Regions from separate parts of the Brevibacillus sp. FW301-21C12A genome, predicted to be linked through region 1. Evidence: riboswitches for the same ligand, from Rfam matches in the RefSeq annotation. Region 1 holds a riboswitch; the other holds the start of a gene.

Region 1 (14,528 bases):
GTTCATGATTTCCTAATACTTTTCTCATATTTTAGCAAAAAAATGAGGAGAATGGACCTAATTTCACGAAAAATGCTAAAAATTTGTTAGGAGTTCGCCAGAGTTTCCAGCCACTCGGTTGCGAGAGCTAATACTTCGTCCAGTTGCCACGCAAGCTCGCTCATACATTCTTCATAATCGCTCCGGTTTGCCGATGGGGAGAGCAGACTCTCAACCTTTCTTGCTACGAGCAGCAATCGCTGGGCAGAGAGATTCCCGGCTACGCCGCTCAGCGTGTGCACCATGCGTCGGGCTTCCTCGGTATCGCCTGCGCGAAGCGTCTTTTGCAGCCGTTCGGCAAAATTCGCGTACTCGCGGGTGAACGTCCGGAGAATTTGCGTGTAGATCGGGAGTTTTCCATCCAGCCGCTCCAGCGCGAGCGACACATCCAGACAAGGCACAGGAATGGCCCGCTTCAACGTTTCTTTCATCTCTCCCAGATGAATCGGCTTCGTGATGACGCCATTCATGCCTGAGCGGTAGCAGTTGTCGTGCTCGGCTTTGATGACGCTCGCCGTCATCGCGATGATCGGCAGGCTCGCGTACTGCTTGTGCTGGCGAATGCGCAGCGTCGCTTCGCAGCCGTCCATTTCCGGCATGTGGACGTCCATCAGGATCAGATCCCATTTTTTCGTGTCCAAAAGCTCCAGCACTTCCAGGCCGTTTTTGGCAATCGTGACGGCATAGCCTTCCCGGCGCAAAAATTCGACAGCCACGAGCTGGTTGATCTCGTTGTCTTCCGCCAGCATGATGGTGCCGCGATGTCCGGGAAACATGACGTTTTCGAAAGAAGCGCTCTGCGCGGGAGCCGCGACGTGGGCGGTGTGCAGTTCTTTATGCTCCTGCGCTCCCAGCAGGGCGCGCGTCACGTCCATGCGATTAATCGGCTTGATGAGAACGGCGTCAGGCTGGACAGCTTCCTCCAGCGAGGCCAGCTCGTCGCGTCCGTACTCGGTCGTCATGGCGATGGTCGCCGCATCGCATGCTTCGGCGAGCGTGTGCAGGCGCCAGAGCGACTCGACGCCGTACATGTCTTCCGCCTCCATGTCGACGAAGACAAAGCAAAACGGGTTGGATTCGTCCGCCTCTTCCAGCAGCGCAAACGCCTCTCGCCACGAGGCGGCGCAGGTCGGAGCAAAGCGCAGGCTCACCAGCATGTCCGCCAGGCTGCTCCGCATTTTGTCATGGTCCTCCACGACCAGGACGCGCTGGTTGGCGTAGCCGGGAGGAAGCAGTGAGCCGGGGCTTTCGTTCTCCTGCCAGGGCGCGTGCTCGAACGCGAGGGTAAAGGAGAAGCAGCTTCCTTTGCCAATCGTGCTCGTGACTTCGAGAGTGGCGCCCATCATTTCCACGAGGCTGCGCGAAATGACGAGGCCCAGTCCGGTGCCGCCGTATTTTCTGCTCGTCGTGCCGTCCGCCTGGGTGAACGGCTCGAACAGCTTGTCCATCTGCTCCGCAGACATGCCGATGCCCGTATCCTCCACGGCAAAGTGCAAAAGCAGGCTCTTTTCGTCTTCCTGCACCAGCGTGACGCGCATGGCGACGTAGCCCTGCTCGGTAAATTTGATCGCGTTGTGGCACAGGTTGAGCAAAACCTGCTCCAGCCGATGCTGGTCCCCGATCAGCTTGGGCAGCATTTTCGGCGGCAGCTCGACGATGATCTCGATTTGCTTCGTCCCAAGGTAAATGCTCAGCATGTGCGAGAGCCGGCGGACAAAGTCGTCGAGGTCAAAGCTGGCTTTTTCCAGCTCCAGCTTTCCGGCTTCGATCTTGGAAAAGTCGAGAATCTCGTTGATGAGCCGCAGCAACACCTGCGAGGAAGAGAGAATTTTGTCCAGGTAATCTTTTTGCACCAGCGTCATGACCGTTTTTTGCATCAGTTGCGACAGTCCGATGATCCCGTTTAGCGGAGTGCGGATTTCGTGGCTCATTCGCGCCAGAAAATCGGTTTTGGCTTTGCTCGCTTCTTCCGCCTCTTCCTTCGCGGCCAACAGCTCCGCCTGGATACGCCGCTGCTCCCGAAGCATAATGTGCAGCAAAAGCGAAAGCATGCCGACCAGAATAAAAATCGACAGCCCGGTAATCAGGCTGGACAGCTCCTGTACGGAGTTCAACTGGCCGAGAGCTTCGCTCGAAGGCAAAACCGCTGCGACGGACCAGCCTGTAGAAGCGACGGGCGCATAGCCGATGTAGTAGCTGTTGTTGTCGATGGTGATGCGTTGCAGCCCTTTTTGGCCCGCGATCATGCTGTGGGCGATTTTTCCCATGTCCCCGGGCTGCTCCGTCAGCTTTTGCCGACTGACAAGCGCGGGGTTCGGGTGATACATGATCGTCCCGTCCCTGGAGAGTAGGATGGCATAGCCGGATTCGCCGATGGGATAGCTGCCGAGCATTTCCGGAATGTCGTCGAGCAAAATATCAATGGCGACGAAGCCCAAGAGCTTCCCGTCCTCTTTCAGCTTCATGGTGCCGCTGGTGACCATTTTTTTGGTCAAGTAATCTTCGTACGGCTCAGAAAAAACGACTTCGTCTGTGCGAACGGCGTCCTGGTACCACGGGCGTTGCTGGAGCGACCAGTCTGTCCCCGTAAGCTCGTCTGTGTTGCCGAATGTGAAGTTGCCCGCCTGGCTGGAAATCCAGACGAGTCCCAGGTTGCGGTCCAGCTTTTGGATGCCGTCCAGTGCGGCGGCCACATCCGGGTAATACGGGTTGGAAAACGCATCGTCCCGCGTTTTGACGGTTTGCAAGTAGCGAACGATCGACTGGTTGGTGCTCATCTGCTTGATGAGAAAGCTTTTCTGGGCGAAAAATGCGTTCATTCGCTCCGCCAGCGCCTGGCTTTGCAGAGTCAGCTTGCTCTCGATCTCGACTTTCATGATCCGATTGGTCTGGGAGCGCATGATGTAGCCGGACAGAGAGAAGGCGACGACGATGATTAACAGGATGAGGATGGTCAGTTTTCGGGCATGGCTGACGTGAAAAGTTTTCATGAGCGACCTCGCTATTTGTATGTAATCGCAAAAACTTTCGAGAAAAGACAGGACTCCATTCAGGTTGACGTGTAAAATATTGGATGAAGGCAAAGGAGGGCTTGCATGTACACGTCGTTGACTGTGAAATATTTGAAAATTTCTTCTTATCTCAAGCTGTGTGTAGGGGCCGGCTTTTCTCTCGGCCTGCTGGTCGGGCTTTTCCAACTGGTTGTCCTGCTTTTGATGCGCGCGGTGGACCACACGAGCACTGCGGCCGCGACGAGTATCCCGGACAGTCTGCTCGCGCTGGCAGGCACGATCTTGGCGTACACGTTTGGGGCGTTGAATTTCAGCCTTATTTCTTATTTTCCTTTTATGTTTCTGCTCAAACGTAAAAATGGAATCGCGATCGAAGGGATATTTGATTCGAGGGCGGAGCGTGTAAAATGATAGAGAAAGCTTTTCGTTCATTTATCAGGTCATGACATCCAGGAGAGAGTAGCCCATGTATTCATTGCGTCCTACGATGACGGTTGAGGAAGCAGTCGCGCATTTTTCGCCAGATCAAAATGAAGTGCAGGAAGTGTACAGCGAAGAGGGGGAGTTTCTCGGCTATTTGACGGTGGAAGCGATCGCCCACGCCATTCATCGCGGGGAACTGACGCGCCCGATTGTCGAGTACGTCGTGCCCGAGGTGAACCTGCCGGACCGCCAGAGGCAGGCCAGCTCGCAGGCGCAGCTTCGCGCTTTTTTTGAAAGCCCGGTCTGCCAGATTGTTTTCAATGCGCTGTACGACGGCGTCTATATTACGGACGGGGCAGGCGTCACGCTGTTTGTCAACCAGGCGTACCAGCGCATTACGGGCATTCGCGAGGAAGAGGTCATCGGCCAGCACATGGGCTATCTCATCAAGCAAGGCATGATTTCGGTGTCCGCTTCGCTGGAAACGATTCGCACGCGAAGGCCGGTGACGCTGATCCAGACGATCCGCAACAGCCGCAAGATCATCGTCTCTGCCACCCCTGTGCTGTCTCCCGCAGGCGAAATTTTGTACGTCATCAGCAGCGTCCGGGACATTACCGAGCTGATTCGCCTCAAGCACGAGCTGGACAGCCAGAAGCTTTTGCACAGCGATTTGCCGCACCCGGACCAGACGGGGCTGGAGGACGTCGTGCTCGGACCTGCGACGCGCTCGCTGTTCCGGCTGGCCGACAAGGTCGCCAAGACAGATGCGAAAATTTTGCTGCAAGGCGAGACGGGTGTGGGGAAGAGCATGATCGCCAAATACATCCATGCCCGCAGCAGCCGCGCGAACGAAATTTTCATGGAGCTGAACTGCGCGGCGATCCCGGGCCATCTGGTCGAGGCCGAGTTGTTCGGCTACGAGCCGGGGGCGTTTACAGGCGCGCTCAAGCAGGGGAAAATCGGCATTTTGGAGAGCGCCCATCGCGGCACGCTGTTTTTGGACGAGATCGGCGACTTGCCGCTGGAGCTGCAAGTGAAGCTGTTGAAAGTAGTGGAGGAAAGCAAATTCATGCGCGTCGGCTCCACCGAAGTCCGCCATGTGGACGTGCGGATCATTACGGCTACCCACCGCGACCTGGCTACACTCGTGCGCGAGGGGCTGTTTCGCGAGGATTTGTACTATCGGCTGAACATCGTCACCTTCGAGGTGCCGCCGCTGCGCGAACGCCGGGAAGAGATTGTCCCGCTCTTGGTGTCGTATCTGGAAAAATTCAATGAGAAATACAAGGAAGAAAAGACGATGACACTGGAATGCTACGAGTGGCTCACGAACTATAGCTGGCCGGGAAATATCAGGGAGCTGGCGAATCTGGTCGAGCGGCTGGTGGTCACGACTTTTCACGATACGATTGACGTCGGCGATTTGCCGAACTTTCTCCAGCAAGTGTTCCCGCAGGCAGAACCGACGTCTTTGCGCGAAGCGGTCGCCCGTCTGGAGCGGAGCATGATCGGCAAGGCGATCCAGACGCACAAGACGACCCGGTTGGCGGCAGAAGCGCTCGGCATCAGCCAGAGCGCACTCGTCCAAAAGATGAAAAAGCTGCAACTGCGCGTAGAGAACGAGCCGGAAGCGAGCAAATAAAAAGCATCCTGCGAATGCCTGGTGCAGTCGCAGGATGCTTGTCCTTGCCATGCAAACACATCGGAAGCCGGATGTGTTTTTTTGTTTGGCTGGCGATCAGTTTTCCAATACTTTCACCTGATCGACTTTAGCCTTGCGCAGCTTGTAAATCACGACGAGCATGATGAACCAGACCGGAGTGATGAACAAGGCCACGCGCGTATCCTCGGCAAGCGCGAGCACGACGAGAATGAACGCGAGGAAAGCGAGAATCAGGTAGTTGGCAAACGGAAAGAGCGGCATTTTGAACTTGTTTGTTTTTGCCAGATCCGGTCTTGTCTTGCGGTACTTCAGGTGGCAGATCACGGTAATGCCCCAGATGAACAGGAAGCAGACCGTCGAAACGCTCGTAATCAGAGTGAAGACGCCTTCTGGCATGATGTAGTTCAACACAACCGCAATGAGAACGACGACAGTCGAGAAGAACAAGGCATTGGCAGGCACCTGGCGCGTTGTCAGCTTGGTCATGGACGCAGGCGCATTATTTTCCTTGCCGAGCGAGTAGAGCATACGGCTTGTACTGAAGATGGCGCTGTTGCATGCCGAAGCGGCGGAGGTCAGCACGACGAAGTTGACGATACCTGCGGCAGCCGCGATACCGATAGCCGCAAACACTTGAACGAACGGGCTTTCGGTCGGGATGATGGCGTTCCATGGATAGATGCTCATGATGACGATCAGAGCGCCGACGTAGAAGAGCAGCACGCGAATCGGGATGTTGTTGATCGCTTTTGGAATCACGCGCTCGGGATCTTCTGTCTCCCCGGCAGTCAGCCCGACAAGCTCAATGCCGACAAAGGCGAACACGACCATCTGGAAGGAGAGTAAAAAGCCGTTGATGCCGTTCGGGAACATGCCGCCGTGGCTCCACAGGTTGCTGAAGCTGGACGCGCCGGAGTTTGTCGAGAAGCCTTTGACAATCATGAAGATTCCGACGGCGATCAAAGCGAGAATCGCGATGACTTTGATGAGCGCGAACCAGAACTCCATTTCGCCGAAAAGCTTGACCGTTGCCAGGTTCATGATGAGCAGGATGACGAGCGCAATCAATCCCGGCATCCATTGCGGAACCTCAGGGAACCAGTATTGCGTGTACATTCCGACAGCCGTCAAGTCGGCCATGGCAATCGAAATCCAACAAAACCAGTACGTCCAGCCTGTGACGAACGCGGCCATGTTGCCGAGGTAGTCTTTTACGAAGTCAACGAAGGAATGATAGTTCAGGTTGCTAAGGAGAAGTTCACCGAGCGAGCGCATAATCAGAAAGCAAATAATCCCAGTAATCAAGTAAGCAAACAGGATGGATGGGCCGGCCAGGTGAATGGATTTGCCCGCACCGAGGAACAATCCCGTTCCGATGGCCCCGCCGATCGCGATGAGTTGAACGTGCCTGTTTTTCAGGCCCCTCGCCAAATTTTGCTGTTGCATGTGATCCCCCTCATTTCTCATGCGTTTGATTCGTTTGCGGCTGTTGGTAAAAAACCAACCGCCGACCTTTCAAAAAGTTTATGAAACTTTATAATTCATATCTTAACATAGCGACCCAGCATAAATACATCATTAAGTTACTTCCATCGAAAAAAACGCTTTCATTTTTGAGCGAGGCAGAAAATTTGCGGTTTTGTCGGCAGTTTTCCCTCCTTTTTCGAGGCAAATGGAACGGCTGTTTCATGGTGAACGCACAACACTCCTATTTTTCTGCAACAAAAAAAGGAACGGGAAAAATAGACCGGTTCCTACTTTTCTCTGTCCTTTTACCTGAGAGATTTGTCCTGAGCGGTCAGGATTTGCTCCTTCGGTGCTAAACGGCGAGTTTAGTCTCTCCCGCAATATTCATCCGCGTCAGATATTCGCGTGCGTTCTTATGATAGTAAAATATTCCAAAAAGGTTGTCAAATGAAAATTCCTAATTAACAGATTATTTTAAACATAAAACATTTTTGATTGACGGAAGGCCAGATGACAAGCAGGAAACGACAATCATTCGTCGTTTTTTCCGCTAGCCAGGTGAGCGGATGTGTCGAAAGGGGAAGGGTATGGATTTTGATTTGATAATGAATCAAATGCGCAAGTTTGATTTGAATTATAATCAAACAGCGAATGTAAACGGTTGCTTTTGGCCGAAACAAACTGTGCTGCGGAAAATGTGACAAAAAAGTGAGAAAAGGCTTGCCGCTGTTGGGGGGAAGGTCGTTTTTCCCGCAGGTGGCGGAGCGAAATTGGCACCCGCTTTTTTCCGCTTGGCACGGGAGTTGCTTTTCACGTAGCGGCATACAGAAAGGAGAGAGTGACATCATGAACATTTCTACTTTTGCCGCTGCAAACAAACTGGTCACAGGGCGGGATTCGCTGGCGCTGCTGCCCGAGGAGGTTGCCCGTCTGAAAGTGGCGCGTCCAATGATTGTGACGGACAAAATTCTCATTCAGGCCGGGGTAGTCGCGCAGGTGGAAGCGCTTTTGCCGATGGAGGCGGGCGTCTTCTCGGACGTGAACCCCGAGCCGGAAATCGAGATCGTCGACTTGTGTGTGCAGATGATCCGCGAAGGGGGCTACGACGGCCTGATCGCAGTCGGCGGCGGCAGCGCAATCGACATCGCCAAGGCAGCTTCCGTCATGGCGACGAACGAGGGCAGCATCGAGCAATATTTTGGCACGAATCTGGTGAAAAAGCCGGGCTTGCCGCTGATCGCGATTCCGACTACGGCGGGGACAGGCTCAGAGGTGACGAACATCTCGATTTTGTCGGATACGAAAGAGCAAGTGAAAAAAGGAATTGTAAGCCCTTACCTGCTGCCGGACGTCGCCATCGTCTCGCCGGTGATGACGCTTACGTGCCCGCCGAGCGTGACCGCTGCGAGCGGCGTGGACGCGTTGGTGCATGCGGTGGAAGCCTACATTTCCAAGTTCGCCTCCCCGGTGACGGACGCGCTGGCGATTGGCGCGATGAAACTGATTGCCGTTCACTTGCCGAAAGCGTACGCGTGCCCGGATAACATCGAGTCGCGCGAAGCGATGATTACCGCGTCGCTGATGGCCGGACTTGCTTTCGGCAACGCGGGCGTAGGAGCTGTCCATGCGCTGGCCTACCCGCTCGGCGGACGATTCCACATGGCGCACGGCGTGAGCAATTCGCTCTTGCTGCCTTACGTCATGCGGGCGAACAAGATCGCCTGCCTGGAAAAGCTCGGGGAAATCGCGCAGGCGCTCGGGGAAAACGTCGCCGGACTGAACCTGGACGAAGCGGCGGAAAAAGCGATTGAAGCGATGACGCGCCTGTGCCGTTACGTGGAAATTCCGCAGTCGCTGCGCGAGTTCAACATTCCGGAATCCGCGATCGCCGAGATGGCCGAAGAGGCGATGAAGCAAACCCGCCTTTTGAAAAACAATCCCCGCGCTTTGCGGAAAAAAGATATCGAAGACATCTATCGAGCAGCTTACTAAAAGGGGGACATCGTATGAAGTGGAAACAACGCAGAGCGGGTGAAGAAACCCCGTACATTCCGGCCGGACCGTTCAAGATCCGGCTGCCGTTTGTACACTATCGCTTTGAATGGCCCGATTATTTGCAAGGACTGTTGATGTGCGCCGTCGACCTCGGCGCGATCACGCTGCTCGCCGACCATCTGGGCATGCCGTTTGAGGTAGGACTGGCCGTTGTCATTTTGAATGGCTTTTTGTATTTGCTGCACCACCTCTTGGGCGATCCGGTCATTCCCGGCTGGATTACGCCGGCGATTCCGCTGATTGTGCTGTTTGTCGAGCAGTTTCCGGAAGGGCAGGAGCGGGTGTACGCGCTGATCGCCTTTCAGTTGACGCTTGGGCTGTTATCCATTTTGCTCGGGGTCACCGGACTAGCGAAGCGGGTAGTCAACTTCGTGCCGAATGCGATCAAGTCGGGGATTATTCTCGGCGCGGGGATTGGCGCGATTACCTCGATTTTTGAAAAGGGCGGGAAGTTCGACCTGTTCCCGTACACGATTGCCATTTGTATCGGCTTTTGCTTTTATCTCGTTTTTTCCAAACATTTTGAAGGGTTGAAACAAAAAGGGAAAGGGTGGGCATTGCTCGGCAACCTCGGGATTTTGCCTGCGATCTTGCTCGCGGTGTTCGTCGCCCCGTTGTTCGGGGAAGCGAAGTGGCCGGACATTCAATGGGGCTTCAGCCAGCCGGACTTCGCCACGCTCTGGTCGCAGTACACCGTCTTCGGGCTGGGCTTGCCGTCGCTCTCCTTTTTCATTACAGCGATTCCGGCTGTGTTCGCAACGTATCTCGTCGTCTTTGGCGACGTGTTGAAGACGAAAGCGCTTTTGTCCGAGTCCGACCAAGTGCGGCTCGATGAAAAAGTCGACTACAACCCGGACCGGGCGCACATGATTTTTGGCGGACGCAACATGCTGATGAGCCTGATCGGGCCGGACATTACGATGTGCGGGCCGATGTGGGCCGCGATGCAGGTCGTAGTGGTGGAGCGGTTCAAAAAAGGCAAAAAAGCGATGGACTCGTTTTTCGGCGGTGCGGGATCGTTTCGCTGGGGTACGAATACAGGTTTATTGCTTTTGCCGATCGTCAGTCTGGTCCAGCCGATTCTCGGCGTCGCCGTCGCCCTGACGCTGCTCGTCCAAGGCTACGTCAGCGTGCGGATTGGCGTGATGCAGGCGCGCAGCCAGCGCGACCTGGGCATCGCGGGTGTCGTAGGGGCGATTCTCGTCATCAAAGGAGCGGCGATGGCTTTTGGCGCTGGAATTTTGCTGTGCGTCTTATTATATGGAAAAGATTGGTTGCGCGGTGAAAAAGAGAAATTGTTCACGGCAAATGAAAAGGAGGAAAAGGCAGCGTGAGACAACAAGAATGGAACAAAGGCATGTACGTGAACGGAGAGTGGGTGACGCTTGCGGCACGCGTCGAGGTGCAAAATCCCGCGACATTGGAAATCATCGGCAGCGTGCCGGACGCTTCCGCGAAAGAAGCGCGGCAGGCGGTCGACGCTGCGTAAGCCGCTTTTCCCAGTTGGTCGAAAACGACCGCCTATGAGCGCGCGGCCTTGCTGGAGCGCTGGCACCAGACGATCGCAGCCCGCCTGGACGAGATCGCGTACGTCATGACGCTGGAACAGGGCAAGCCGCTCGCAGAAGCACGAGGCGAGGTGCAGTACGCGAACAGCTACATCAAATGGTACGCCGAGGAAGCAAAGCGGATTTACGGCGAGACGATTCCTGCCTCCGCCGCCTCCAAGCGGATTCTCGTGCAGAAGCAGCCAGTCGGTGTCGTGGCGGCCGTCACGCCGTGGAATTTCCCTGCGGCGATGATTGCGCGAAAAATCGCGCCAGCGCTCGCGGCAGGCTGCACGACGGTGACGAAGCCAGCCGAACAGACGCCGTTGACCGCGCTGCTTTTGGCGGAGTGCGCCCACGAGGCGGGGATTCCGCCAGGCGTCATCAACATCGTGACGACTTCGCAGGCAGCGGAAGTCGTCGATGTCTGGATGGACGATGCGCGCGTGAAAAAACTGACGTTCACCGGGTCGACTCCGGTGGGCAAGCTGCTGATGCGCAAAGCGGCCGATACCGTGAAAAAGATTTCCCTGGAGCTTGGCGGCCTGGCGCCGTTTATCGTGGCAGAGGACGCGAATCTCGACGCGGCGGTCAAAGGGCTGGTCCAGTCCAAATTCCGCAACGCCGGGCAAACGTGCATTTGCGCAAACCGCATCTATGTGCATGAAGCTGTGAAAGAGCCGTTCCTGCAAAAGCTGACAGAGGCGGTGTCCGCGCTGCGCGTAGGCCAGGGAACAGAAGACGACGTCGAGATCGGGCCGTTGATTGACGAGCGAGCCGTACAAAAAGTCCAGCAGCAAATTGACGACGCCGTGGGCAAAGGGGCGACGCTCCACGGCAGCCCGGTTCTCGCGGGAGCCACTGGCTACTTCATGAAGCCGGTCGTGCTCTCGGATGTAACCGATGAGATGGTGTGCATGCAGGAGGAAACGTTCGGGCCGATCGCGCCTGTCAGCACGTTTTCCGACGATGAGGAAGTCATCCGGCGGGCGAATGCGACGCCGTACGGGTTGGCGGCATACGTCTTCACGCAGTCGCTGGCGCGGGCGTTCACGTTTTCGGAAAGCCTGGAATACGGTATTGTCGGGGTGAACGATGGGGCGCCATCTGTCGCGCAAGCGCCGTTTGGCGGCATGAAGGAAAGCGGGCTTGGCCGGGAAGGCAGCCACCACGGCATCGAGGAGTATTTGGAAGTGAAGTATATTTCGCTGCAACTGGTGTAACAAAAGCGGAACGAAGTGAATAAAAAGAAGCACAGCTCGATTGATGCGGGCTGTGTTTTTTCTATATTCTGGCGCGGTTCTGTGGCGGCTCTGGGCAGGAAAACGGCGGCGCGAAACCCGTTTTCCTGGGCGGAAAATGAAAATGAGGATTGACAGCAGGATAAATATCCTTTAAATTTTGCGTTAGGGAAACATTTTTATACACAAGCATATTATTTTGCTAGGGTGAATATTATTGGTTAACAACCACAATTTTGTGTATAAGCATATATGAGCCAGTCATAAAGAATTGTCCAGCGGAAGCAACGGTCAACAACAACCGAGAACGTACACGAACGATTGGTTAATTGGAGGGAATCTCATGAATAGTGCGGTGTCAGTCAGAGAGCTTCACGTCTCCTACTTTGGAGTCGAGGTGGTGCGGGACGTAACCTTTGCTGTCGAGCAAGGAAGCATGGTGGGCATTATCGGGCCGAATGGCGCGGGGAAATCGACCATGATTAAGGCCATGCTCGGGTTGATCGGCAAAGACAAGGGAGACGTCCGGTTTTACGGCAAGGAAGTGAATGAGGTCCGGAAGCAGGTCGCCTACGTCCCGCAGCGGAGCCAGATCGACTGGACGTTTCCGATCACGGTGATGGATACCGTCCTCATCGGAACGTACCCGAGCGTCGGCTTGTTCAAATTTCCGAAGAAGAAGGAAAAGGCGTGGGCGATGGAATGCCTGCGAAAAGTCGGCCTGGAGGACTTCGCGAAGCGGCAGATTGGCGAGTTGTCCGGCGGGCAGCAGCAGCGCGTTTTTTTGGCTCGGGCACTGGCGCAAAAGCCGGAGTTGCTCCTTCTGGACGAGCCGTTTGTCGGGATCGACGTCGCCAGCGAGGAGACGATCATCCGGATTTTGAAGGAGTTGCAGCTTCAAGACAAAACAATCGTGGTCGTCCACCACGACTTGAGCAAGGCGAATGCTTACTTCGATCAACTGCTGCTTTTGAACAAAGAGCTTATCAAGTTCGGAACAGTCGATGAAGTCCTGAATCGAGAGGTCATGGCGAAAGCATACGCGCATCAACTTCAATTTCTCGAGAAGGTAGAGGTAACGGCGTGATGGATTTTTTACAAGCAATTGGACAGTATGAATTTTTGCAAAAAGCTTTGTTTACTTCTGTAGTAGTGGGCATCATCTGCGGCGTGATCGGCAGCTTCATTATTTTGCGCGGCATGTCGCTGATGGGGGACGCGATCTCCCACGCGGTTTTACCGGGGGTTGCTCTCTCTTATGCTTTCGGGATCAATTTTTTCCTGGGAGCAGTCGCCACTGGCGTCCTGACGGCGGTCGGAATCGGCTACGTCAGCCAGAACAGCCGGATCAAGAACGACACGGCCATCGGCATTTTGTTCACCTCGGCTTTTGCCCTGGGGATCATCATGATTACGATGCTGAAAAGCAGTACGGACCTGTACCACATCCTGTTCGGGAACGTGCTCGCCGTCCGGCCGTCCGACATGTGGGTGACCGTCGGCATCGGTCTGATCGTCATCGTGACCGTCTACGCGTTCTTCAAGGAGCTGCTGCTGACGTCGTTTGACCCGACGATTGCGGCCGCCTACGGTCTGCGCAACAATCTCATCCACTACTTGCTGATGACCTTGCTGACGATGGTGACGGTAGCGTCTCTGCAAACGGTAGGCATCGTGCTCGTAGTCGCCATGCTGATTACTCCGGCCGCTACCGCGTACTTGTTGACGGATCGCCTGTCGGTGATGATTTTCCTGGCTGCCGGCTTCGGTGTCATCTCCGCTATCGTCGGTTTGTACTTCAGCTTTACCTACAATCTGGCTTCGGGCGCGACGATTGTGATGGTGGCAACCGCGCTGTTCCTGCTAGCCTTTCTGTTCTCCCGCAAGCACGGGGTTGTCTGGAAATCAATTCGAGCCCGGCAAAAAAGAGTCGAGCTTTCAAAGTAAAGGAGAATTCGCATGAAAAAATGGAACCTGTTTCTCGTCTTTCTCATCTCAACCGTCCTGCTCGCTGCGTGCGGCGCTCCGCAAAACAACTCGGCCGAGCCCGGAAAATCCGGCGACGACAAACTGCAAGTCGTGACGACGTACTCGATTTTGTACGACATCGTGAAAAACGTAGGGGGAGATCGCGTCGAGATCTACAGCCTGGCTCCCGTCGGCTCCAACCCGCACGAATACGATCCGCTGCCAGCGGACGTGCAAAAAACAACGGATGCCGATGCCGTGTTCTACAACGGCCTGAACCTGGAAGCAGGAAACTCGTGGTTTGAAAAGCTGATGCAAACGGCAGGCAAGTCCGGCCCGGATGCACCCGTGTTCCGCCTGAGCGAAGGGGTAGCCGCCAAGCATTTGACCACCAAAGGCAAAGAAAGCGAAGAAGACCCGCACGCATGGCTGGACGTTCGCAACGGCATCAAGTACGCGGAAAACGCACGCGACGCCCTCATCAAAATCGACCCGGCGCACAAGGAAACGTACGAGAAAAACGCAACGGCGTACATCGAGAAGCTGCGCGCCCTGCATGACGAAGCCGTCAAGCAATACGGCCAAATCCCGCGCGAGCAGCGCGTCCTCGTCACGAGCGAAGGAGCGTTTAAATATTTCTGCGAGGCGTACGATTTCGACGCCGCCTACATTTGGGAAATCAACTCGGAAAACCAGGGAACGCCTGAGCAGGTCAGCCAGGTAGTCGACCTGATCCGCGAGAAAAAAATCCCGGCGCTGTTCGTCGAAACGAGCATCGACCCGCGCAGCATGGAAATGGTCTCGCGCGAAACCGGCGTGCCAATCGTCGGCAAAGTGTTCACCGACTCGCTCGGCAAGCCAGGCGAGGACGGCGATACGTACATCAAGATGATGGAGTGGAACATCAAGACGATTTACGAAGGGTTGATGAAAAAATAACGAACAGACAGGCAAACAGGCACAGCCGTTATGAGGCCCGAACGCTAGACAATCAAAAAAAATCCATGCTATCATGAAGGCATGAAAGTCGGACCGAAGCGCATTTTTGTTTCGGTCCGTTTTTCATGTGCGAAAAGGCGACTCTCGGCAGAAAAACAAAAAAGCGGCCCAC
Region 2 (14,528 bases), on a different contig from region 1:
GTCGCGCTGGCCGATTCTTTGGGAATCGCGCACCATGACCTGGATGCCGCGATCATCGAAAAGGAAGGCTGCTCCATCCCGGAGCTGTTCGCCCGGCACGGGGAGACGTATTTTCGCGATGCGGAGTCCCGCCTGCTGTCACAGCTTCTGGACGATGGTCCGCAAGTTTTGACGACAGGCGGAGGAGCTGTCCTGCGCAAGCAAAATGTCGAGGTCATGCTGGCAAAAGGAACCGTGATCGCGCTTTATGCCAGCGAAGAAGAATTAATCAGGCGGCTGGAAAACGATACTTCGCGCCCGCTGCTTTCCGGCGGGGTGGCAGAACGTGTGAAAACATTGATGGCGGAACGCGCGGGGGCGTACGATTTTGCCCCGATCCAGGTGGATACGACCGGAAAAAGCCTGGAGGCGATCGTGGACGAAATTAAGGCGCAGGTGGTTGAAAGCGCAAAAGACGGGAAACAATAAAAAAGGACAGCGCTATTGCCGGAAAAAAGACGGCGTGTATCTGCGAGTACGAAGGAGGTCACGTGCGATGTCCTTTCAAGAGTATTTGAAGTACCTGACGAAATTGTTTGTCCAGTACATGGATACGCCAAAAGATGAACGGCGTCAGCGAAAGGCTCCGCGTGAGCCTTGGTCGGCACGCTGGTTCGGGGCGATCCCTATGTCGATCCGGCTGTTGTGGCGCAAATAATCCTACCTTGGTAAGCGGACGGAGGGTGCGGTGCGTATGGCGAGAGTAGCGGTAGAAAAGTCCCTTTCCCAGATTCGCAAAATGCTGTGCGATAACGGCTATGATGTCGTCGATTTGGGAAACTGGCAACAGGTGGTCGACGCGATCGTGATTACGGGTCAGGATATAAACGTCTTGGGCGATCAGAACAAGACGATTACAGGTGCGTCGGTAATCAATGCAGAGGGAATGACGGCCAATGAAGTTTTTCATGCCGTACACGAACGCCTTTCCCCAACCGATCATCATTGATCGAAAAAAGCCAAAGGCTGCGCCTTCGCTAGACAAGCATGCGCAGCCCAATCAAAAACAAGCTCTCCGCCAGCGACTGGCAGGGAGCTTGTTTTTTTGCCAAAAGCGACGGATCAGCTCTGCGGCTGTCCCGCTACGTAAAATTTTCCGACCTTGTCAGCGTAAGCGTAGGGGACAAAGCGCAGTCCTTCATCCCATACTCCCACGTAAGCATTTTGATCGTTCCACAAATGAAGCGAGCCGACGACGAACGGGGCGAGCACCTGGGAGTGGTACAGCGGAACGGTCAGCGTCACGGGTGCATCGCTTTGCTGCTGCCACAACTGCGGCCATGAAATTGCGCTGTCCCCGTACAACTGGCTGACCCAGCCGATCTGGTCGAACGGATCTTTTTGCGTCCCTTGCAGGATGCGCGTCCCTGTCAGCCGCTGCCCGGTCTGTACCAGATTTTGCGCAGCCAGGCTGCGAAAGACTGGCTCGTTTGCGGCGAAGGAAGCGGGGTACGCTTCGCCTGTTTTGGCGTTCACCAGTTGCGGCGACGACTGGCGGGCGATCAGCCAGTGGGAAGCGAATCCGTCGTAGACAGGCTCTGCGGCAATTTCCCGCGGGGCAAAGGCATCGTCGAACAAAATGTATTCCCCGACCCCGTATTCCAACAGCACGAATTTTTCCTGGGCAGGCGCTTCGGCGGCCTCTCCCACGACCAGGTACCCTACCTGTCTGTCTGTTTTTTTGATGCTGACCAGCCACTGATGTTGATTCGGGCCGAGCGTCTGCACTTCTGTATCGGCTTTTTGCCACTCCTTGAATTGCGGATCGCGGTTGGCGAGTTCGTTCATCCACGTCTGGATTTGGGCGTGAAACTCTCTGTCCCAGCTCTCCTCTGCGTGGACAGGCCAGGCGAGCAACGCAAAAGACAAGAGCACCCCGAGAAGGGGGAGGAATCGTCTGGTCACAAACATGCACCACCTTTTGTACAGGCTAAGCTTATTCCTATTGTAACCAGCTATGGCAAAAAGATTTGTTGCAACTTGTCAGTTCCGCAGGACTTCTTCTCGCTGATCTTTTACATGATTCGCCCGGATGCGGGGAGATGGCGCACCGTTTTTGCCGGATGCGCTTTAATGACAGGCGGAGCAGAGTGCAAGTAAAACAGTCCGCCGTTAATAAAATGAACCTCGATGCGCGGCTCGTACTGCCAGCGCAGCTCGTCCATCCGCCGCTGTTTTTCTTCTTCCGGCGTGCTTTTTTTCCATTCCTCCTGGTTGATTTCCTCGCGCGGCGTCACCTGGACGCCATTGGCACGTAAAAAGTCGAGGATTCGCCCGCCGGAAGAGCGGTATTCGTCAAGCGTCTGCGCAGCTTCGACAACAGCCTCCCTGGCGGGGACGGCGTCGCGCGCAGGCAGCGGGATCGAGGCTTTTTGCTCCGGGGACTCTACCGCTTCCGCCTCGGCTGCTTCTGTCTCGCTCTGTTCGGCAGGCGGCTCTCGTCGGGCCAGCTCTTCGTAGTAGGCGGCGAGGATGTCCAGCTCCTCCGTCAGTCGCGCCCGCGCCTCTACGGCCCACTCCTGGTCTTCCTGCGCGATGACCGCATCGACCTCCTGCCGGGCCAGCTCCAGCGCGTCTTCCACAGACAGCTTCCGGTCGAGCGTGTAAAAGTAGTCCGGGATCGCGGGCGCAAGCGTCAACTGAAACAAAAACGAGGAAAAGTCGTGCACGAGGCGCGGCTGATGCAGGTTGATCCCGAGATAGAGCATGATGTCGCGCCGCTTGTCGCAGATGAGCGATACTTTCAGGTTGAGCCCGAGCCAGGGAACGAGCGGCGTGGAGCGACGCTTGCCGGTGCTTGGCAAGGAAGCGGTATTTTGCTCGTACATGCATAAAAAGCGCCCGTGCTTTTTCGCCGAGGCAAAAATTTGCTGCATGCGCGCAGCGCCCAGATGCAGATGCTCGGCCCGCAGCCCGTCCGGCATCCGGTCCGGGTGAAACGCAAAGGTAAGCACGAGCGGCTGGTAGGCCAGGTTCATTTTGTCGACCCAGCTCCAGTAAAACGGGCGGTTGCCGATATCCTTGTCGACCTCGACCGGAAGCTTGACCGTCAAGTAATCCGGGTGGGCTTCGACGATGTGCGCGGAAAAAGTCGCGAGGTAGCGCTCTACAAATTGCCTGACCTGGTTGGCTTGCATCAGGAGAAACCTCTTTTCTTGTGTGCGTTTTTTCTGCTACTGCTCTGCCGCTTCCGACAGGGCAGGGGATGCGTGCTGTTGTCTGCTGGCGCGGATGGCGTGGCCCATGTTGTCGAGCTTCAACGCCATTTCGCGGGCCGATTTGGAATCCATGATGATCTGCGTCAAATTTTCTTCCAGCGACGAGTTGAGATTCAGCCGCTCCACGATGTCGTCCAGCTCGCCGATGACCATCTCGAACAGGTCGATTTTTTCGTACAGCAGCTTCAAAATGTGCTCCTCAATCGTGCCGACGGTGGACAAATTGTAAATGTGCACGTCCCGCTTCTGGCCGAGACGGTGGACACGGCCGATCCGCTGCTCGACGCGCATCGGGTTCCACGGCATGTCGTAGTTGATGACCTGGTTGCAAAACTGCAGGTTGATCCCTTCCCCGCCAGCCTCTGTGGCGATCAGTACTTGCGCGCGGTTTTGAAACAAATCGGTCATCCAGTCTTTTTTGCTGCGCTTGAAGCCGCCGCGAAACGGCACAGAAGTAATGCCGTGGTCATGCAAATATTTTTGCAGGTAGTTTTGCGTCGCCCGGTACTCGGTGAAAATGATGACTTTGTCGTTGATCTCCTGGATCAGCTCGACCGTTTTGGCCGCCTTGGAATGCGTCTCGATCCGCTTAATCATCTCCACCAGCTCCAAAATTCGGCCGCGCAGGGGGGAGTCTTCGCTGGTGCGCTGGTGCATGTTGTACAGCGTCATGAACGAGGCTTCCTTGCTGGAGCAAACCTCGCGCTGCAACGTAATCAAGGCGAGCGAGTTGAACAGGCCAGCTCCTGTCTGGTACTGGTCGCGCACAAAGCGGGTGACGCCCTCGTACAGCTCCATCTCTTCCTGCGACAGCTCAATCGGAATCGACTGGACGCGGCGACTGGTGAACTGGATGCCGCCGTCGCTTCGCTTGTTGCGAATCATCACCTTTTCAATTTCTTCGCGCAATTTGTCGCTGTTTTTCGACTGTCGCTTTCCTTCGACGTAATTGGAGGAAAACGACGTGGAGTGGCCGAGGTGCCCCGGCTTCAACAAATTAATCAGGTTGTACAGCTCGTCCATTTCGTTCTGGATCGGCGTAGCCGTGAGCAGCAGGCAATATTTTTTGCGAATTTCCTTCACGAACTGATAGTTTCGCGTCCGCTTGTTTTTCAGCTTGTGCGCCTCGTCGATAATCAGCATGTCGTAGTCGATGTCGAGGACGTGGCGGCGGTGCGGATCTCGTTTCGCCGTGTCGATGGAGGCGACGACGACTTCATGCTGCCGCCACATGTACTCCTTTTTTTGCGCCACGGCGGGAATCCCGAATTTTTGCTGCAACTCCTTCGTCCATTGGATGACGAGGGAGGCGGGGACGAGCACGAGAATTTTTTTCGCCAGACCCCTGACCATGTACTCCTTCATAATCAGCCCGGCTTCGATCGTCTTGCCCAGTCCGACCTCGTCGGCGAGGATCGCGCGTCCGCGCATGTCGTTGAGCACTCGCTCCGCCGTTTGCAACTGGTGGGGAAACGGGGAGAGCAGCGGCAAGTATTTCAGGCATTGCAACTGATCGAACTCGCGAACAGCCATGGCCTCTTCCGCTTCCAGCGCCAGCTTGAACAGCTCCCACTTGTCCCAGGGGCCGTCTTCGTGCATTCGCTCCGTCAGCGGGGATATCCAGCTCGTGTCAAATGAAACAGGAATATTCGGCATATACGTTACTCCTTTACACAGCTCTGCCATAACTTTCATGCGCTTTATCAAAAAACTTAACATTTATGATCGTGTTCATCATTTTGTTAAGTATTTCTTGATCTGACTGTTAATTTGCATATTTTCAACGGCGGACTCTCATGGTAGGATATAGAGGAAGTTCATTCATTAGTATGGAAATCATAGCAAAAACTTATGTATGACCATCTAACCAACGCGAATGATAGTAGCAGGGAGAGACTGCGCGAACCACTGCAGCGCCGAAGGAGCAAGCCGGGAACGGTGAATCTCTCAGGCAAAAGAACCTCTACTGGACGCAACTCTGGAGAGAGCTCGAAATCGGAGCCACCAAAGGGGAAACTTGCAAGCGCGGTGATCCCCGCCGCGCTTGATTGGCAAGGTAACTCTCAGGTACCAAGGACAGAGGAGGAGAAATGGGCACCGTTCTTTTGGTGTACCCGTTTTTTCGCCTCTGTTTTTTCATGGGGAGAAATGCCGACTAACAGTTTTTGGGAGGTGCCACACATGTCCAATCTGAAAAGAACGCCACTGTTTGATTCCTACGCAAAATACGGCGCCAAGACAATCGACTTCGGCGGCTGGGAGCTGCCTGTACAGTTTTCCAGCATTGGCCAGGAGCACGAAGCCGTTCGGACGAAAGCAGGTCTGTTTGATGTATCCCACATGGGAGAAGTAGACGTAAAAGGCGAGAGTGCGCTCGAATACTTGCAGCGCGTCACCACCAACGACGTGTCCAAGCTGGCTGTCGGGCAAGCGCAGTACAGCGTGCTCTGCTACCCGGACGGCGGTACGGTCGACGATCTGCTCGTTTACAAATACGCGGACGACCATTACCTGCTTGTCATCAACGCAGGAAACATTGACAAAGACTTTGCATGGCTGGAAGAGCACCTGATTCCGGGTGTCACGATTGAAAACATTTCGCCGCAAACGGCGCAAATCGCCATTCAAGGGCCTTTGGCCGAGTCGATTTTGCAAAAGCTGACCGCCACAGACCTGTCGAAAATCGGCTTCTTCCGTTTCGAGCGCGACGTAGAGGTCGCTGGCATTTCCGCGCTGGTATCCCGCACAGGCTATACAGGCGAGGACGGCTTTGAAATTTACCTGCCTGCAGAGCGTGCCGCTGAACTGTGGGACGCGTTGCTTGAAGCGGGCAAGGAAGACGGGCTTCTGCCTTGCGGACTTGGCGCGCGCGACACGCTGCGCTTCGAAGCGAAGCTGCCGCTGTACGGCCAGGAGCTGAGCAAGGACATCACGCCGATTGAAGCAGGCATCGGCTTCGCGGTGAAGGTGGACAAAGAAGTGCCGTTCATCGGCCAAGAGGTGCTCAAGGCGCAAAAAGAAAACGGCGCGCCGCGCAAGCTCGTCGGCATCGAGATGATCGACCGCGGCATTCCGCGCACGCACTATCCGGTCTACGTCGGCGAAGAGCTGGTGGGCGAAGTGACGACAGGCACGCAGTCCCCTACCTTGAAGAAAAACGTCGGATTGGCGCTCGTGAAAAGCGAACATGCGGCGCTTGGCACCCAACTGGAAGTGGAAATTCGCGGAAAACGCCTCAAAGCAGAGGTTGTCGCCGCTCCGTTTTATAAACGTCCGAAAAACTAAGCAATCGCCCACTATACATCCTATTTTGAGGAGGACAACGTTCGTGAAATACCGCTACCTGCCCCAAACCGATCAGGACAAGCGCGAAATGCTCGAAACTCTTGGCATTTCCAGTGTAGAAGAACTGTTTGCAGACATCCCGGAAGAAGTGCGCTTCAAAGGGGCGCTGAACATTCCGGAAGCTCTGTCCGAGCCTGATCTGGTGAAATACTTCACGCGTCTGGCTAATCAAAACGTGAACTTCAGCACGCACGTCAACTTTTTGGGTGCTGGCGTTTACCAGCACTATGCGCCAAGCACAGTCAACCACATGTTGCTGCGCGGAGAATTTTTTACCGCCTATACGCCTTACCAGCCTGAAATCAGCCAGGGCGAGCTGCAAGCCATTTTTGAATTCCAGACTATGGTGTGTGAACTGACCGGAATGGAAGTAGCGAACTCCTCCATGTACGACGGAGCGACTTCCTTGGCAGAAGCGGCGATGATGGCGGCTGGTCACACTGGCAAAAAGCGCGTCATCGTTTCCCGTGCTGTGCACCCGGAAGCGCGCGGCGTTCTGAAAACATACGCGTACGGTCAAGGCGTAGAGCTGGTTGAAGTCGGCATCAACAACGACGGCGTAACCGACACACAAGCTCTGGAAGCGCTGATTGACGAAAACACAGCGGCCGTTATCGTGCAATATCCTAACTTCTTCGGAAACGTGGAAGACTTGGCAGCGGTCGAGCCGATTGCTCATGGCAAAGGCGCTCTGTTCATCGTTTCTTCCAACCCGCTTGCGCTGGGCGTATTGGAAGCGCCAGGCAAACTGGGCGCTGACATCGTGGTGGGCGATATGCAACCGTTCGGCATTCCGGCATCGTTTGGCGGACCACACTGCGGATATTTCGCAACGACTACCAAGCTGATGCGCAAAATGCCAGGCCGGATCGTCGGGCAAACCAAAGACGAGAACGGCAAGCGCGGTTTCGTACTGACGCTGCAAGCTCGTGAACAGCATATCCGTCGTGAAAAAGCGACTTCGAACATTTGCTCCAACCAGGCTCTGTTGGCACTGGCGGCTGCGATCACCCTGACTGCGCTCGGAAAACAGGGCGTACAGGAAATGGCGATGATGAACTTGCAAAAAGCGCATTACGCCAAGCAAGCGCTGCAGGCAAAAGGTCTGGAAGTGGTCTTTGCCGCTCCATTCTTCAACGAATTCGTAGTCAAACTGTCCAAGCCGGTGGCAGAAGTAAACAAAAAGCTGCTTGACGCTGGCATCATCGGCGGCTACGATCTGGGACTGGATTACCCGGAATACGCGGGCCATACGCTGCTTGCGGTAACCGAGCTGCGGACCAAGGAAGAAATCGACACATTGGCGGCTGAATTGGAGGCGATCACACGTGCGTAACGACCAGGAAAAAGCACTGATTTTTGAAATGAGCAAACCGGGCCGTGTGGGCTACAATCTGCCGGCATTGGATGTACCAGAGGTAGAGGTGGCAAGCCTGCTGCCGAAGCACCTCATCCGCGAAACTCCTGCTGAACTGCCGGAAGTATCCGAGCTGCAGTTGGTTCGTCACTACACCGAATTGTCCCGTCGCAACCACGGGGTAGACAACGGGTTCTACCCGCTCGGTTCTTGCACGATGAAATACAACCCGAAAATCAACGAAGACGTTGCCCGCTACCCAGGCTTCGCGCAGACGCACCCGTACCAGCCGGAAGAAACCGTACAAGGCGCACTGGAGCTTTTGTACAACCTGCAAGAAGAGCTGGCTGAAATCACCGGGATGGACGCAGTTACGCTGCAACCGGCTGCGGGGGCAGCAGGCGAGTGGACAGGTCTGATGATGATCCGCGCGTACCACGAGAGCCGCGGCGAAGGCCACCGCACAAAAGTCATCGTGCCAAACTCCGCGCACGGTACGAACCCGGCTTCTGCAGCGGTAGCAGGACTGGACACCGTCACGATTGCCTCTGACGAGCGCGGCCTGGTAGACATTCAGGCGCTGCGCGATGCCGTAGGCCCTGATACAGCGGCACTCATGCTGACCAACCCGAACACGCTCGGTCTGTTCGAGGAAGACATCGTGGAAATGGCGAAAATCGTCCACGAAGCAGGCGGCCTCTTGTATTACGATGGAGCGAACGCGAATGCGATCCTCGGCATTGCCCGTCCAGGCGACATGGGCTTCGACGTGGTGCATCTCAACTTGCACAAAACGTTTACAGGCCCTCACGGCGGCGGCGGACCAGGTGCTGGCCCTGTCGGCGTGAAAAAGATTCTCGAACCGTTTTTGCCAACGCCGATCGTGGCGAAAAAAGAAGACGGCAGCTTCTACTGGGACAGCAACCGTCCGGCTTCCATCGGCCGCGTAAAAGGCTACAACGGAAACTTCGGCATTCTCGTGCGCGCTCACAGCTACATCCGCACCATGGGTCCGGAAGGCTTGCTGCAAGTGTCGCAAAATGCGGTGCTCAGCGCGAACTACATGATGCGCCGTCTGGCTACGGCTTACCATCTGCCGTATGACCGCGTCTGCAAGCATGAGTTTGTTTTGTCTGGCGTGATCCAGAAAAAGCTGGGCGTACGCACGCTCGACATCGCCAAACGCTTGCTCGACTTCGGTTATCACCCGCCAACTATCTACTTCCCGCTGATTGTCGACGAGTGCCTGATGATTGAGCCAACCGAAACCGAAACGAAAGAAACGCTCGACGAGTTCATCGACGTTATGCTGCAAATTGCCCGCGAGTGCGAGGAAACGCCTGAGCTTGTACAGGAAGCGCCGCACACAACCGTGGTCAAACGTCTGGACGAAGCGACAGCGGCGCGCAAGCCGATTCTGCGCTACCAGCCGCAAGCACAATAGCTCTCTTTTGGAAAAGCCGCCTTTTTACAGGGCGGTTTTTCTTTCCGAATGATGCTATCATGAACAGATGGGATTGATCCGACATTTCGGGGAGAGAGAACCAATGATGAACAAACGGATCGTATTTACAGGCGGCGGCTCCGCGGGGCACGTCACCGTCAACCTCGCGCTCATCCCGCGTTTTTTGCAGCAAGGCTGGGAGGTCGCCTACATCGGCTCGACGACAGGGATCGAGCGGGAGCTGGTCAGCAGGCTCGACGGCGTGCGCTACATCGGCATTGCGACAGGCAAGCTGCGCCGTTATTTCGACTGGAAAAACTTCACCGACCCGCTGCGCGTAGGCAAAGGCGCCTGGCAAGCTTACCGCTTTCTCGCAGCCTGGAAGCCGGCTGTCGTCTTTTCCAAAGGAGGATTCGTCTCCGTGCCCGTCGTCTTTGGCGCCTGGCTGAATGGGCTGCCTGTCGTCCTGCACGAGTCCGATCTGACGCCGGGACTCGCCAACAGGCTGTCGCTGCCTTTTGCCGCTAAAGTGTGCGCGACGTTTCCCGATACGCTCCAGCATTTGCCCAAGGGCAAAGGGACACATGTAGGGGCGATCGTTCGCGACGAGCTGAAAACAGGCCGGAAGGAAGCGGGGCTTGCGCTGTGCGGCTTTTCCCCGGACAAACCGGTGCTGCTCGTCATGGGCGGCAGCCTGGGGGCGAGGCGGTTGAACGAAGCCGTTCGCGGCACGCTCGACGCGTTGACCAAGCGTTTTTCTGTCGTGCACATTTGCGGCAAAAATCAGTTGGACAACAGCCTGAAGCGGGACGGCTATCGGCAATTCGAGTACGTCCAGGACGAGCTGCCTGACCTGTTGGCGATGACCGACCTCGTCGTCTCGCGCGCAGGCTCCAATGCGATTTACGAGTTTTTGCAACTGCAAAAGCCGATGCTTCTCGTGCCGTTGTCGCGGGCGGCGAGCAGGGGAGACCAGATATTGAATGCCCGCTCTTTTGAGCAGCAAGGCTTTTGCGAGGTGCTCGAAGAGGAAGCGTTGAGCGCAGACAGCCTGATCCGGGCGCTGGACCGTTTGCAGCAAAAGCGTCCGGCGATTACGGAGAAGCTGCGCGCCGCAAGCGAAAAGCAGCAGGACGCGCTGGCGCAGGTCATGGCGATCATCGAGGAGACGGCTCGTTGATGCAGCCGATCCAAGCCTTGCCGTCCTATGGGGAGAAGCGTAAAATGAAGGTGTTGTGAGTAGGGAGGTACATACGATGGAACAGTGGCGCTATATCGTGACGGAAGCGATGTCTCCGGCGATGAACATGGCTGTGGACGAGGCGATTTTGCAGTTGCACAGCGAGGGCAAGGTGCCCCCGACCGTTCGCTTTTACACGTGGGACCCGGCTACTTTGTCGATTGGCTATTTTCAAAAGGCGATCAAGGAAATCAATCTGGAGGAAGTGCAAAAGCGCGGGCTGGGCTTTGTCCGCCGCGCGACAGGAGGACGTGCCGTTTTGCACGATCAGGAGCTGACCTACAGCGTGATCGTGTCGGAGGAGCATCCGCGGATGCCGTCCGGCGTCACCGAGGCGTACAAAATCATCAGTCTCGGCCTTTTGCACGGCTTTCAAAACCTCGGCCTGGCAGCAGAGATGGTGTCGCTTGCGAGCGAGGAGGAAAAAGAAAAGTACACCTCTCCAGGCTCGTCCGCTTGCTTCGACTCGCCATCGTGGTATGAGCTGGTCGTGGAAGGGAAAAAGGTCGCAGGCAGCGCGCAGACGCGCCAAAAGGGCGTCATCCTCCAGCACGGCTCCATTTTGCTCGATATGGACGTCGAATTGCTGTTCTCGCTGCTGCACTTCCCGTCGGACCGCGTCAAGCAGCGGATGATGGACAGCTTCCGCCAAAAAGCGGTGACGATCAACGAGGTAAGCCCGCGGCCTGTGAGCTTGCAGGAAGCGATTGAAGCGTTTTCCAAAGGCTTCGCCACCGGACTGGAAGTGGAGCTGGTGCCGTCCGCGTTGACAGACGAGGAACTGGCATTGGCGGAGGAGCTCGCCCGGACGCGCTATGCGACGGATGAGTGGAATTTGCGCCGCTAGGCTGTTTGTTGGCGAACATACGCGAAAAGCTCTCCTGGGCGTACTGCCAGTCAGGAGAGCTTTCTTTATGGAATCAATCGAATTAGACGAGCACGCTGTCGTGAATGTGCTGTTCAAACAAAGCTTGCAGCCTCGCTGTGACAGGACCGGGCTGTCCGTTGCCAACGGCCTCGCCATCGACGGATACAAGCGGCATGATTTCCGCTGTCGTGCTGGTGAGGAACAGCTCGTCGGCTTGCTTCAGGAAGGCGATGTCAAAAACCGTCTCGTGGGCGACGATGCCGTTTGCCTTCGCCAGATCAAGGACGACCTGGCGGGTAATGCCGTGCAGGATCAAGTGGTCAGCCGGATGCGTGTACAGCTCGCCGTTTTTTACCGCAAACAGATTGGCCGAGCTGCACTCTGTAATGATGCCGTTGCGGTGCAAAATCGAATCTTGCGCTCCGGCGTCCTTCGCGTACTGCTTGACCAGTACGGCTCCCAGCAGGTTCAGCGTCTTGATGTCACAGCGCAGCCAGCGGATGTCTTCGACGAGTTGGGCTGTCCAGCCTTTTTTCAAGTCCTCTACAGGTCGGGCTTTGGGGCGGACAAAAGCCATGATGACAGGCTTGATGCCGCTCGGGATATCGTGAATGCGCGGAGCTGCGCCGCGAGAAATTTGCAAGTAGAGAGTCGCATCGTCCTGCTCGGTGATGTTGTTTTTCAAAAGCAGTTCTTTGGCCAACTGGGTCAGCTCTTCAGCGCTCCACGGCAGCGCAAGCTTGATCTCGCGGGCGCTGCGGAACAGCCGCGTCAGATGCGCGTCCCACTGATACAGGCGCCCTTTGTAGATTCGTACGACTTCGTAAATGCCGTCCCCAAAGTTGTAACCGCGATCTTCCGGTTGAACGGCCGCTTGCCCCTCTTCAACCCATTTGCCATCGACATATAGCATGGTGAGTCCTCCTCTAGTGGTTCCATCCGCTTTTTTCCAACGGTTTATGATTTTGATACAACAGTAGCAAATCGCACTGCGCAGGGTCAATTTGAAAACGGAAAATCCGCTATCAATTATTTAGCGGGGAGAAGCGCTACTCTATTAAGTTTTCATATAGGCGCCGCCGTCTCGACAAATCGACGCGTTCGGCGAAGACTAGATGTGCCTGCGAGCCGATTTGGGCAGAAGGAAAACGAAAGCTGTCCGCCGCTGACGGCGCGTGCTGGTATTTGACTAACTATTCTGACTAGACGCTGTTTGGCAGGGCGGCCCATAATAAAGGCAAACCGCATCAGGAAGAAGGGAGAATGCCATGCGATCCGCCGGTCATTACGCACTAGGAGCACTGCTTGTTTGGGGAAGCCTGTTGCCGCTGTCTTTCGCGCTGCCGCAGGCATATGCGAATCAGGCGCGCACAGGGATGGATGCCGATCTGTTGTACAGCCATGTGGAGCGCCTGGCGAAAACAGCGAGACCAGCCGCGACCGAGACGGAATTTGCCGCAGGGGTATATGTGGAGAATGCCTTGCGCTCATACGGTTATGAGACTGCCTTGCAGCCTTTTTATTATCATACGTACCAAAAGCCCGCGAGCCTGTCTCTGGCGATCGAAGGCTGGGAGCGGAGCTGGGCGGCGCTGCCATTGACGTTTGGACAAAACGGCGCGCAGACGGCAGAGTTGGTCGATGCGGGCTATGGCCGGGCCGCTGATTTTGCCAGCGGCGCGGCGAGGGGGAAAATTGCACTGGTCAAGCGCGGGGAAATTCCGTTTGGCGAAAAGGTCAGACAGGCCGCTGCCGCCGGAGCCGTGGCGGTCATCGTCTGGAACGATCGCGAGGGGGAATGGCGGGCGTCGCTGGGCGAGCCGCTGGACATGTCAGTTCCGGTCATCGGCCTGTCGCGGGAGGAAGGGCAACTGCTCCGGCAGCGGGCGCTGAAACAGCCGCTGAGAGCCACTGTGAAGGTCGAGGGCGGCGTGACAAGGCGGCATACTGCCTACAACATCATCGCGACGAAAAAGCCGACAGAGGCGGCAACAGGCCAGCGCGTGCTCATCCTCGCCCACCACGATTCAGCCGCTTCGTCGCCAGGGGCTAATGACAATGCCTCCGGCGTGGCAGTCATGCTTGAGGTCGCCCGCAAGCTGTCCGAGAGCCAGCTCGATACCGAGGTGCAACTGGTCAGCTTTGGCGCCGTGACAGCGGGCCAGCGCGGGCAGTGGGCCTTCAGCGAATCGCTGACCGAGCAGGACAGGCAAAAAATCGTCGCCGCCTACTACGTCGATGCGGTGGGGCGGAGCGGAGACGTAACGGCCTTCGCCGGGCGCCGGGAAGCCGTTCTGGCGACTGGCTTGCTGGCGGAAGCGGGAGCACAGCAGTCTGCGCTGGAAGTCGCGCGTGCAGAGCAGCAAAGGGAGCTTGCGCCGTTGACCGTGGCAGGCATTCCCGCTGTGCTCGTCACGCGGCAAAAAGCGGCGGGTGAGGCAGACAGAGCGGGAGATGTGCCCGCCACTATAGAAAAAGAGCAGCTCGCCGAAGCGGCGCAAATGATTTTTTCCGCGGTCGGAAACATAACGGACACGGCGACTCCGGCCTATCCGATCCCGTCAGGACAGACGACCGGACAGGGCGAGCCGGAGGAAGATTTTCAGTAGTGCGCTGCTGCGTGTTGAGCGATGGAACAAGTGCGGGAAACGAAGAGGTGGAGCGTCCTCGGGAGGGCGCTTTTTTTGCTGAAGAACAAGCGAACACAAGGGGATGTGCCCTGATTTCTGGCCGCACCGCGAACTTTAGCCATGAAGGAGTGTTTTGTTGGGGTTTTGCCTGCGTTTTGTCGTAATATGTCGAATGACAAGGAATAGCCACACATTGGAAAAAAGTTTATAATTTTTAAGAATCCTAAAAAAGTTCGTCCAGTCTATATTGTTGTTTTTACATATTTCTGAAAATTATATTCAATCCAATCCATGCTAGTTACGACAGTCCATACTACTCAGCAAAGAACAGCGGAGGTTGTGATGATACCAATAGGCTCAAGTAGTTTTATGCTTTCGTTAACACTC

Evidence for each region. A riboswitch is a leader RNA that binds a small molecule or an ion and turns the genes downstream of it on or off. The one in region 1 is predicted to bind glycine.
Region 2: linked by a shared signal. The riboswitch ahead of gcvT (glycine cleavage system aminomethyltransferase GcvT) and the one ahead of AC3WQH_RS16340 (amino acid permease) in region 1 are both predicted to bind glycine.

Annotation. Positions count from the first base shown of each region.
Region 1 is NZ_JBYTBG010000026.1:52,227-66,754, forward strand. Features, by position in the region: gene AC3WQH_RS16325 (response regulator) at 87-3,029, opposite strand; gene AC3WQH_RS16330 (hypothetical protein) at 3,135-3,461, shown strand; gene AC3WQH_RS16335 (sigma-54 interaction domain-containing protein) at 3,517-5,118, shown strand; gene AC3WQH_RS16340 (amino acid permease) at 5,215-6,585, opposite strand; glycine riboswitch at 6,894-6,994, opposite strand; gene AC3WQH_RS16345 (iron-containing alcohol dehydrogenase) at 7,453-8,598, shown strand; gene AC3WQH_RS16350 (hypothetical protein) at 8,613-9,995, shown strand; partial or broken gene AC3WQH_RS16355 (NAD-dependent succinate-semialdehyde dehydrogenase) at 10,019-11,431, shown strand; gene AC3WQH_RS16360 (metal ABC transporter ATP-binding protein) at 11,793-12,536, shown strand; gene AC3WQH_RS16365 (metal ABC transporter permease) at 12,536-13,396, shown strand; gene AC3WQH_RS16370 (metal ABC transporter substrate-binding protein) at 13,409-14,356, shown strand.
Region 2 is NZ_JBYTBG010000002.1:213,685-228,212, forward strand. Features, by position in the region: gene AC3WQH_RS02620 (shikimate kinase) at 1-468, shown strand, start outside; gene AC3WQH_RS02625 (YqzE family protein) at 536-697, shown strand; gene AC3WQH_RS02630 (YkuS family protein) at 734-988, shown strand; gene AC3WQH_RS02635 (hypothetical protein) at 1,102-1,944, opposite strand; gene AC3WQH_RS02640 (YqhG family protein) at 2,055-3,176, opposite strand; gene AC3WQH_RS02645 (DEAD/DEAH box helicase) at 3,213-4,913, opposite strand; glycine riboswitch at 5,134-5,230, shown strand; glycine riboswitch at 5,231-5,347, shown strand; gene gcvT (glycine cleavage system aminomethyltransferase GcvT) at 5,439-6,542, shown strand; gene gcvPA (aminomethyl-transferring glycine dehydrogenase subunit GcvPA) at 6,586-7,938, shown strand; gene gcvPB (aminomethyl-transferring glycine dehydrogenase subunit GcvPB) at 7,931-9,403, shown strand; gene murG (undecaprenyldiphospho-muramoylpentapeptide beta-N-acetylglucosaminyltransferase) at 9,510-10,583, shown strand; gene AC3WQH_RS02670 (lipoate--protein ligase family protein) at 10,660-11,490, shown strand; gene dat (D-amino-acid transaminase) at 11,573-12,424, opposite strand; gene AC3WQH_RS02680 (M28 family peptidase) at 12,780-14,120, shown strand; gene AC3WQH_RS02685 (PAS domain-containing sensor histidine kinase) at 14,511-14,528, shown strand, end outside.